3 regions of the Thermanaerovibrio acidaminovorans DSM 6589 genome follow, and region 3 is predicted to be linked to each of the others. Evidence: riboswitches for the same ligand, from Rfam matches in the RefSeq annotation. Region 3 holds a riboswitch; each other region holds the start of a gene.
The links. A riboswitch is a leader RNA that binds a small molecule or an ion and turns the genes downstream of it on or off. The one in region 3 is predicted to bind cobalamin.

Region 1: another riboswitch for cobalamin. It lies ahead of TACI_RS07895 (TonB-dependent receptor plug domain-containing protein); the one in region 3 lies ahead of TACI_RS00275 (precorrin-8X methylmutase).
Region 2: another riboswitch for cobalamin. It lies ahead of TACI_RS07865 (heme/hemin ABC transporter substrate-binding protein); the one in region 3 lies ahead of TACI_RS00275 (precorrin-8X methylmutase).

The regions. Positions count from the first base shown of each region.
Region 1 is NC_013522.1:1,592,479-1,595,747, reverse strand. It holds gene TACI_RS07900 (TolC family protein) at 1-1,107, shown strand, start outside; adenosylcobalamin (AdoCbl) riboswitch at 1,203-1,340, shown strand; gene TACI_RS07895 (TonB-dependent receptor plug domain-containing protein) at 1,473-3,269, shown strand, end outside.
Region 2 is NC_013522.1:1,586,339-1,589,607, forward strand. It holds gene TACI_RS07860 (heavy metal translocating P-type ATPase) at 1-1,605, shown strand, start outside; cobalamin riboswitch at 1,619-1,748, shown strand; gene TACI_RS07865 (heme/hemin ABC transporter substrate-binding protein) at 1,760-2,707, shown strand; gene TACI_RS07870 (ABC transporter ATP-binding protein) at 2,704-3,269, shown strand, end outside.
Region 3 is NC_013522.1:63,694-66,962, forward strand. It holds gene TACI_RS00265 (ABC transporter substrate-binding protein) at 1-93, opposite strand, end outside; gene TACI_RS00270 (sirohydrochlorin cobaltochelatase) at 177-1,079, opposite strand; gene TACI_RS00275 (precorrin-8X methylmutase) at 1,127-1,777, opposite strand; cobalamin riboswitch at 1,849-2,008, opposite strand; gene TACI_RS00280 (ZIP family metal transporter) at 2,016-2,831, opposite strand; gene TACI_RS00285 (metal ABC transporter substrate-binding protein) at 2,836-3,269, opposite strand, start outside.

The DNA of each region.
Region 1 (3,269 bases), 320 kb from region 3:
GGTTCCAAGGCCAAGGAGCCTCCCAAGGCCCGGGTCTACGATCCCCTGGACAAGCCAGTGGGGTACGCGGTGACCGGCTACGAGGAGACCTACCGGGCCGCGTTGGCGCTGACCCAGGTGCTCTACTCGGGGGGCACCCTGACATATCAGGTGCGGGCTGCGGAGGCGGCCATGGAGGCCGCCCGGGCGGAGGAGGAGCGGGGCCGGGAGGGGGTTCTCTTCCAGCTGAGGTCCGCCCTCTACGGGGTCCTTCGGGCCAAGGGGAGGGTACAGGTGGCGTCCCGGGTGGTGGAGCTGTCCGAGCGTTACCTGGAGAGGGTGAAGGCCTTCTACTCGGTGGGGATGGTGCCCCGGGCGGAGCTCTTGAGGGCCCAGGTGGCCCTGTCCAACGCAAAGGTCAACCTCATAAGGGCCAATGGGGCGGTGGAGAGGGCCTACGCCATGCTGGACCGGGCCTGCGGGTTCGTGGTGCCCCGGGACCGGGAGCTGGTGGTGGAGGCGGGGGATTTGGCGATTCCCCAGGGGGTTGACGTCCAGGGGATAGCCCTTCGGTCCCGGCGGGAGCTGAGGTCCCTGGACATGTACCGTCGGCAGGCCCTGGCCCTGGCTGGGGCGGCGGATGGGCAGGGGAGGCCCCAGCTTCTGTTCAAGGGGGAGGCCTACCGGGTGGGGCCCGATTTCTTCCCCAGCGAGAAGGAGGACTACCTGCTGTCGCTGACCCTTCAGTGGCGGATGTTGGACTTCGGGGAGGTGAGGGCCAGGGCGGATCAGGCCCGGGCCCAGGCGGAGGCGCTCCTTGGGCGGTTCGGCGACATGGAGCTGCAGATAAGGCAGGAGGCGGTGGACGCCTTCGAGCGGCTCAAGGAGGCCCGGGAGAGGCTGGCGGCGGCGGATGTGGGGCTCAAGCAGGCGGAGGAGGACCACCGGATAGCGGAGCGCCGCTATGATGCCCGGGTGGGCACCAACCTGGACGTCTTGGACGCCCGGGTGCGGCTGGAGCAGGCCATGAACGACCTGGTGGACGCCCGGTACGACCTCCTCTCCGCCCAGGCGGCGCTTCGCTACGCCCTTGGCGAGGAGGGGTGGGGGATGGTGTTGAGAAACTGACCACCCGCCCCCGGGGGTCCCCCCGGGGGCCTTTGTGTTGGTCTCATATTGTGCTATAGTTCCGTGCCAGATGCCACGTCCCCGGAGCGGTCCGGGGACGAATTGGGTCTGGGAGCCCAGGAAGACCGGTGGGAATCCGGCGCAGCCCCGCTACGGTGTGGACTTTGAGTCCGAGCCCGACACTGGCCCCAGGTCCTGGATGCGGCCCCCCTTCGAGGGCGGGGGGGCCGCATGGTGGTCTGTCCGGGCCCTCCAGAGCGGCGGGCCCGGAAGTTTTTTGAGGAAGGGGGGGAGATCTCTACACCGGCCCTTGGAGATCATAATCCAACGGGGAGGGAGTTTCTGTGCGTACATCTAGGAGATCCTTGTGGCTGTTCGTTGTCTTGGGGTTGGCCGCCTTGGGGGGGCCCGCCTTCGGGGCCGACGAGCCGGTGGTGGAGGTCCTGGGCTCCCGGGTGAGCTCCATGGAGGACCTGCCCGCCATGGTTCATCGGGTAACCTCCGACGACATCCGGCGAAGCGGGGCAAGGAACCTGCAGGAGGTGCTGGACCTGCTACCCGGGGTGAACGGCCTGGTCAGCGGGGCTGGGATGGCCCAGTCCAAGGGCATATCCGTCCGGGGGATGACCACCGAGGTGCTACTCCTGGTGGACGGGGTCCCCTTCATGACCTCCAGTTACGGCACCGGGGCGGTGCTGGGGGCCCCCTTCGACCTCAGGACCGTCCCCTTGAGCTCCATCGAGCGGGTGGAGGTCCTAAAGGGCGCCTCCTCCGCCCTCTACGGTTCCCACGGCCTTGGAGGGGTCATAAACGTGGTGACTCGAAAGGGGGCCGCCCCGGCGGGCTTCTCCCTGACCGGCGGATCCGACGGGTACCTCTCCGGCACCGTCTGGGCCTCCGGAGGAGATAGGGTTACCGCCACGGTCCGCTACTCCCGAGAGGAGGAGGGCCAGCGCCGGATCAGGAGGCGGACCAACGGCCTCTACGACCGGTCCGACGACTACCGGGCGAACCACTACGGCCTGGACCTGAAGGGGGACGGGTGGACCTTCAAGGCCAGCCTGGGGGACTACTCCTCCCGCTGGACCTACGACGGGGACCTGAACCGGCAGGAGAACGACTACGGCCGCTACGTGCTGGAGCTACCGGTTCCAGGGGACCTGTCCCTCAAGGCCTACTACGGCAGCAACTTCAAGCGGGTCTTCGACTCCTCCGGCAGGAGTGAGTACCAGGACAGCAACCTGGGGCTCGCCCTGGACGGGCGGGGCAAGTGGGGCTCAAACCTCCTGGCCTACGGGATCGAGCTCCGTCGGGACAGCTCCGACAGCAGGAACTTCGAGAACCCCTTTGGCAACAACGATCCCTACGACCTCAAGAGGGATGGGCTCTCCTTGTACGGGGAGACCAGCTTCCCCCTGGGGGAACTGACGGGCCTTCTGGGGCTCCGTTACGAGCGCTGGGACGTTGAGAGGGGGGACGACTACTCGGAGCTGAACCCAAAGGTGTCCCTCTCCTACGAGGACCCCTCCGGCAGGCTGTGGTACCTGTCCGCCGGCAGGGCCTTCGTGATGCCCAGCTTCTTCCAGATCTACATGCCCATGAGGAGCTGGGGGATCCCCAACTACCAGCTCAGGCCCGAGAAGGGGTGGAGCTACGAGGCGGGGGTCCGGTCCGCCGCCGGCTGGAGCTTCAACCTCTTCTACACCGACCTGGACGACAGGATCGCCTACCAGTCGGATCCCATCACTTGGATCGGCCAGTACGTGAACCTGGAGCGCTACCGGGCCTACGGGGTGGAGGCGGAGTGGGTCCTGCGGCTGTCCGAGGGGCTCACCTATCGGCAGGGTTTGTCCTGGGCCTACGGGGAGGAGAGGGCCTCGGGTCAGTGGACCAGGAGCGGGGATCCCCGGTGGAAGTCGGTCTCCACCCTGGAGTGGACCCGGGGACCCTGGAGGGCCAGCGTCACCGGCCGGTTCTACGGGGATAGGGCCATAAGGGACAACACCAACCACTACTCCGAGGAGGACATCTTCCTGGTGGACCTCAACCTTTCCCGCTCCCTGGGGGAGATGGAGCTGACCTTGGGGGGACGCAACGTCTTCGGCCGGGAGTTCTTCGTGGACCGGAGCGGCTATGTGACGCCCGAGAGGACCTGGTACCTG
Region 2 (3,269 bases), 330 kb from region 3:
CTGGGGGCCATCGCCATAGGGGAACTGGCCGAAGGGGCGGCGGTGATGCTCTTCTACGAGGCGGGGGAACTGCTCCAGGACATGACCGCCGAGAGGTCCCGGCGAGCCATAGAGGCCGCCATGGACCTGAGGCCCAAGATGGCTCACCTCATGACCCCCCAGGGGGAGGCGGACATCCCCCCCGACCAGGTGGAGACCGGATCCACGATCATCGTGAGGCCCGGGGAGATGATCCCCCTGGACGGACAGGTCACCCAGGGCAGGGCATCGGTGGACACCTCATCCCTCACCGGCGAGGGGCTACCGGTGGACGTGGCGGAGGGGGACCCGGTCCAGGCGGGGACCATGAACCTGGACGGGCACCTGAAGATCCGGGTGACCCGCCCCTTCGACCAGTCCGCCATGGCCCGGGGACTCCAGCTGCTGGCCCAACAGGAGGGGAGCCGCACCAGGACCGAGCGGTTCATATCCGCCTTCGCCCGCCGCTACACCCCGGCGGTCATGATCCTGGCGGCCCTCATTTCCACCGTCCCACCCGCCCTCGGTATGGGCAGCTTCAGGCAGTGGGCCTACCGGGGGCTGGTCTTCCTGGTGGTCTCCTGCCCCTGCGCCCTCATGATCTCCGTCCCCCTGGCGGTCCTGGCGGGGCTAGGCGCCTCCGCCCGCCGGGGGCTCCTCCTCAAGGGAGGGGACGCGCTGGAAAGGCTATGGCAGGTCCGAAGCGCCTTCCTGGACAAGACCGGGACCCTCACCAAGGGGACCCTGCGGGTGCTGAAAGTGACCCCCGCCCCGGGGGTGGACCCCGCCCGGCTGATGAACCTCGCCGCCGCGGCGGAGATGGGATCCAACCACCCGGCCGCCCGGGCCATCGCCGCCCAGGGGTCCCACCTCTCCCCGGAGGACACCAAGGAGCTGCCAGGCATGGGGGTGGAGGCCACCGTGGATGGCTCCTCCATCCTGGTGGGCAACCGGCGCCTCATGGAGTCCAGGGGGGTTGAAGCCCCGGAGGAGGCTCTGGAGTCCGGCGCGGTCCACGTGGCGGAGAACCTGAGGTACCTGGGTTCCATCCAGCTGGGGGATCAGCTGAGGGAGGACGCCCAAACCGCCCTGGACTCCCTCCGCCGGCTGGGGCTCAACCCCCTGGGGGTCATCTCCGGGGACAGGCCCCACCGGGTGGAGGAGCTCACCGGCCAGCTCCCCCTGGACATCCGCCTGGGGGACCTGCTCCCCGCCGACAAGGTGGAGGTGCTCAAGGCCCGCCCCTTCAGCCTCTTCGTGGGGGACGGGATCAACGACGCGGCGGTTATGGCCGCCTCCCACGTGGGGATCGCCGTGGGGGGCCTGGGAGCGGACGTGACCGTGGAGGCCTCCGACGGGGTCCTCCTGTCGGACCGGCTCTCCCCGGTGGCGGAAGCGGTGACCGTAGCCAGGATGAGCCGCCGGGTGGTGGGACAGAACATCGCCATGGCCCTCTCGGTAAAGGCGGCGGTGCTGATCCTGGGCACCCTGGGGGCGGCCAACATGTGGGAGGCGGTCTTCGCCGACGTGGGGGTGGCCCTGCTGGCCACGCTGAACTCCTGCCGGGTCCTCCGGTCGGTCCGTTGACCCCCCCATACAAAGAACCTATAATCCACCCGGTAAACAAACTGGGCCCCCTCGGGGCAACTCCGGTGAAAGTCCGGGGCAGCCCCGCTACTGTGAGGACCTTACGTCCAAGCCAGAAAACCCGACGGGGCCGGGAAGGATGTTGTGCGAGGGCATGTATCATCCGGATAGCTTTTCACGTTCGTCTTCCAAGGGGACCGGCGGTCCCCTTTATTCCTTCGCTGGCTGGCCCATCCTCCTGCTGGCGGCGCTCCTCCTGATCTCCCCGTCTACTTCCGACGCCCTCCCATCCCCCAAACGGATCGTGTCCCTCTCCCCGGCGGGGACCGAGATGCTCTTCGCCATGGGACTCGGGGACCGGGTCGCGGCGGTCACCACCTTCTGCGACCACCCCCGGGAGGCCCTATCGAAGCCCAAGGTGGGGGGCTTCGCGGACGTGAGCATCGAGGCCCTGATATCCATGGGGGCGGACCTGGTGGTGCTCCAGGACATCCACTCCCCAATGACCCAGCAGCTCACCCGGGCAGGGATCCGGTGGATCATGCTGCGCCAGGACAGCGTTGCCCAGGTGCTGGACTCCATGCGGGCCCTGGGGAGGGCCTGCGGCGTGCCGGACCGGGGGCAGGCCCTAGCCAGGCGAACCGAGTCCCAGATAAGGGCCATATCCTCCAGAACCAAGGGGAAGCGCCCCCGGGTGCTGGTCTGCGTCTCCCGGGAGATGGAGGCGGGGCGCATAACCTCCTTCTACGCCGCTGGGCCCAGGAGCTTCTACGGGGAGCTGGTGAGGCTGGCGGGGGGAGAGAACTGCCTTCCCCCCTCATCACCCCCCTACCCCATGGTCTTCGCCGAGGGGCTCCTAGCCATGAGACCCCAGGTGGTGATAGACCTGGTGGGGGACAGGAACTTCTACCACTCCTCCTCAAGGCTCAACCGGGACGAGCTGTTCGACCTGAACGAGATCCGCCGCAAGTGGCGCCGGTCGTTCCCCAACTCCACTTTCAAGCTCCAGGTACTGGAGGGCACCGTTTACCTCCGGCCCGGGCCCAGGGTACCCGTGGTGATCGACGCCTTCCAGCGGGCCACCCGGGAGGCGTCCCGATGAGCATCGTCTCCGTGAGGGACCTGACGGTCCAGATGGGGGGAAGGACCATCCTCCGGGACGTGAACCTGGACCTTAGGCCCCGGGAGGCCCTGGCGGTGATAGGCCCCAACGGGGCGGGAAAGAGCACCCTCCTCAAGGCCATCATGGGGATGGTACCCCACCGGGGGCGGGTGGCCCTGGACCGGAGGCCCCTGTCGGAACTGTCGCCCCGGCAGGTGGGCCGGATCATCGCCCTGGTGCCCCAGCCATCAGAGGGGCGCCCCCCGGTCACCCCCCTCGAGCTGGCCATCCTCTCCCGCTACCCCTGGCAGGGCTCCTTCGACGGGGTGGGCTGCCAGGAGATGGCCCTCATAAGGTCCGCCCTGGAGGCGGTGGACCTCTGGGAGCTCCGGGACGTGCCCATGGGGAGCCTGAGCGGCGGGGAGGCCCAGCGGGCCCTCATAGCCGCCGCGCTGGCCCAGGATACCCGGTGCCTCGTGCTGGACGAGCCCACCGCCTCCCTGGACTACCGACACCAGTGCGAGGTGCTCAGGCTTCTACTGGACCTTAGGTCCCGAGGGGA
Region 3 (3,269 bases):
CAGGTCGTCCATCACCGTAACAGCCCAGGAAAAGCGGGGCAACGCCGCCAACAGGAGCACCGCAAGGAGGATTACCAGTCTTCTTTTATGCATGCAGGATGTCGCTTCCCTTCCCGCCCGGTGGGGCATACGTTCACGAGGGGGCCCATGGGCCCCCTCGTCGTGGCGCCGTTGGGCTAGAAGCCCGCCTCCTTGGCCGCCTCCCGCAGGTGCTCCACGAGAAGGGCCCGGACCTCCGGGTTCTCCCCGAGCCCCGCCAGGTGGACGTCCACCCTTATGCCCTCCTTGGAGAGCACGCTCTTCCAGGACTCATCCTCCGGGCCCGCCATGTCGTTGTGGGCGTGGTCCCCCGCCACCAGCATGAAGGGCACCAGCAGCGCCCGCTTGAACTTCCCGTGCTTGAGGGTGGACACCACGTCGTCCAGCGACGGGGTCCCCTCCACGGTGCCGAAGACGAAGTTGGGGTTGGTCCTCAGGCTCACGGTCTGGAGCCGGGCGTAGGCCCCCTCCGCCGGGTGGGGGGACCCGTGCCCCATGAACACCACCGCCCGGGTCCTGTCCTTACCGTATGCCCGGTTGAGGATAGCCGCCATCTTATCGAAATCCTCCGGGGACCAGAGGAGCGGCCGGCTCAGGGCTATGGCCTCGAAGCCGCTCTTGGACCCGTGGTCCCTCATGTAGTTGAAGGCCCCCACGATGGCGGACAGGTCCTCATACTCCTCCCCGGGGATCACGTGGGTGGAGAGCACCGCCACGTGGGTGAAGCCCTCCGCGTGGAGCTTGGATAGGGCCACCAGGGGATCGTCGAAGTGCTGACCCTCCTTGGCAAGCTTCCGCATTATTATGCGGCTGGTGTACGCCAGCCGGACCTCCGTCCCTGGGAAGGCACCCTTCACGGAGCTCACCACCGCGTTTATGGCCCGCTGGCCCTCCCGCATGGAGCTGCCGAAGGCAACCACCAGGATGGCGTTCCGCTGGGTCTTAGCCTCCGAAGCCAGGGCGATACCCCCCACCAAGGGCGAGAGAAGGCTCAACGCCAACGTCAGCCCCAACGCCGCGAACCTCAATAAACTCCTCACTTTTCATACCTCCCGAGACGTTATTCGGGCGCCATGACATGACCACGCTAACCCTTGGTCCCCCCGCAGAGCCTCATCACCGCGTTGACCGCCGCGGCGCAGAGGTTGGATCCCCCCCTGGGGCCCCTGAGGGCCACGCAGGGGGCCCCCCAGCCTAGGGCCAGCTCCTTGCTCTCCGCCGCCCCCACGAAACCCACCGGGAAGGCGAAGATCAGGTCCACCCCGCCGGGATCCCCCCTCTCCATGAGACGAAACAGCCCCGTTGGGGCGTTGCCGAAGGCGAAGAGGCGGATACCCATCTCCAGAGCGGCGTCCACCGAGGCCATGGCCCGGGTGATACCCATCCGGCGGCTGGCGTCGGCGGTGCATTCCTGGTGTATCAGGCACACGGGCTCCAGACCCAGCTGGCGTAGCAGGTTCCTGGACAGGCCGGAGCGCACCATGTCCACGTCGCAGAGGATCCGCTGGCGGGTGAGACGCTCCCGGGCGGCGGAGAGCCACCCCGGGGTGGCGCACACCAGGTTGGCCAGTGAAAAGTCCGCCCCCGCATGGACCACCCGCTCTGCCACGGGCATGAGATCCGGGGATATGGAGTATGATTGGAGGACCTGACGGATTAGGCTAAGACTTTGCCTCTCGATGGATATGGGATCCCGGTCGTACGAGAGAGACAGCGCACCTCCCCCCTTCCTTTCGATGTTGTGCCGGGCCCGGGGCCCAAGGGCAAGGGAAGGCGTTTCCCACCGGAGGCGCCCGCCCGCGCAGGCAACCTTCCCTTCAGCCCCCGGCCGGTCTCCTGGCTGGCCTTCATCCTATCCGCCCCTTCCCAGGCATACCCAGTGGCATCGGCGGACTCGTCGGGCTCACAGTGGCGGGGCCGCGCCGGATTCGCACCGGACTTCCCGTTCACCGGAGGCTAACAAAGATGTATAACCGCTAACCCAGCGCCACGTCAAGGATCATCATGCAGGTGAACCCAAGGATGAGCCCCATGGTGGCCAGGTCCCCGTTGTCCTCCGACTGGGACTCGGGGATCACCTCCTCCACCACCACGTAGATCATGGCCCCGGCGGCGAACGACAGGGCGTAGGGGAGCCCCACCCGCACGAATTCCACCGCCGCGGCCCCCAGCATGGCGAACAGGGGCTCCACCACCGCGGAAAGCTGGCCGAAGAAGAACGCCTTCCCCCGGGAGAACCCCGCCTTCCGTAGCGGGAACGCCACCGCAAGCCCCTCGGGCAGGTTCTGAAGCCCTATCCCCAGCGTGAGGGCCACTGCGCCGGAGAGGGTGGCGGAGGGGGAGAGCCCCGCGGCGCCGAAGGCCACCCCGAAGGCCAGACCCTCGGGTATGTTGTGAAGCGTTATGGCCAGCACCAACAGGGTGGTCTTCATCAGGTGGGCCCTTATCCCCTCCGGCTTGGCCCCCTTGAGGGCCGGGTGAAGGTGGGGGAGCACCAGGTCCAGGAGCCGAAGGAACACCGCCCCAAGGATGAACCCCACCGCCGGCGGCAGCCATTCCACCATCCCAAGCTCCCCGGATATCTCTATGGCAGGGGCCAACAACGACCAGAAGCTGGCGGCGATCATCACTCCCCCGGCGAAGCCAAGCATCAGATCCATCAGCTTCCTGGAGGGGTTAGCCCCCAGGAACGCCATGGCGGCCCCCAGGGCGGTGAGCCCCCAGGTGAGCACCCCCCCCAGCAGGGCCTGGGTTACCGGCCCCAGGTATTGGAACCAGAGGTGGAGCTCCATCCCGTCACCTCCCCGACAGGGCGGAGCGGAACGCCGCCAATGCGCCCTCCATCATGGCGAACCAGTCGTCCCCCATGGGGTCCAGTTCCACCAGGGACACCCCCAGGGCCCTGGCGGCGGAGGCGGCGGACTTGCCCGCCTTGGAGGGCTCCACGAACATGACCTTTATGTCCTCCCGGGAGATCCGGTCCTTGAGACGGCTAATGTGCCTGGGCCCTGCCTCGGAGCCGTGGACCTCCACCGAGAGGGGCACCAGCCCCCTCTCCTGGCAGAGGTAGTTCCACGAGGGGTGGTACGAGAGGATACCCCTCCCCTTGAAGGGGGAGAGGTCATCCCCCATCCGCCGATCCAGGTCCCTCATCCGGGAAAGCACGTTGGAGAGGCTAGCCCGGTAGGCCTTGGCCCCCGCCGGGTCCAACTCGGCGAAGGCCTCCGCCA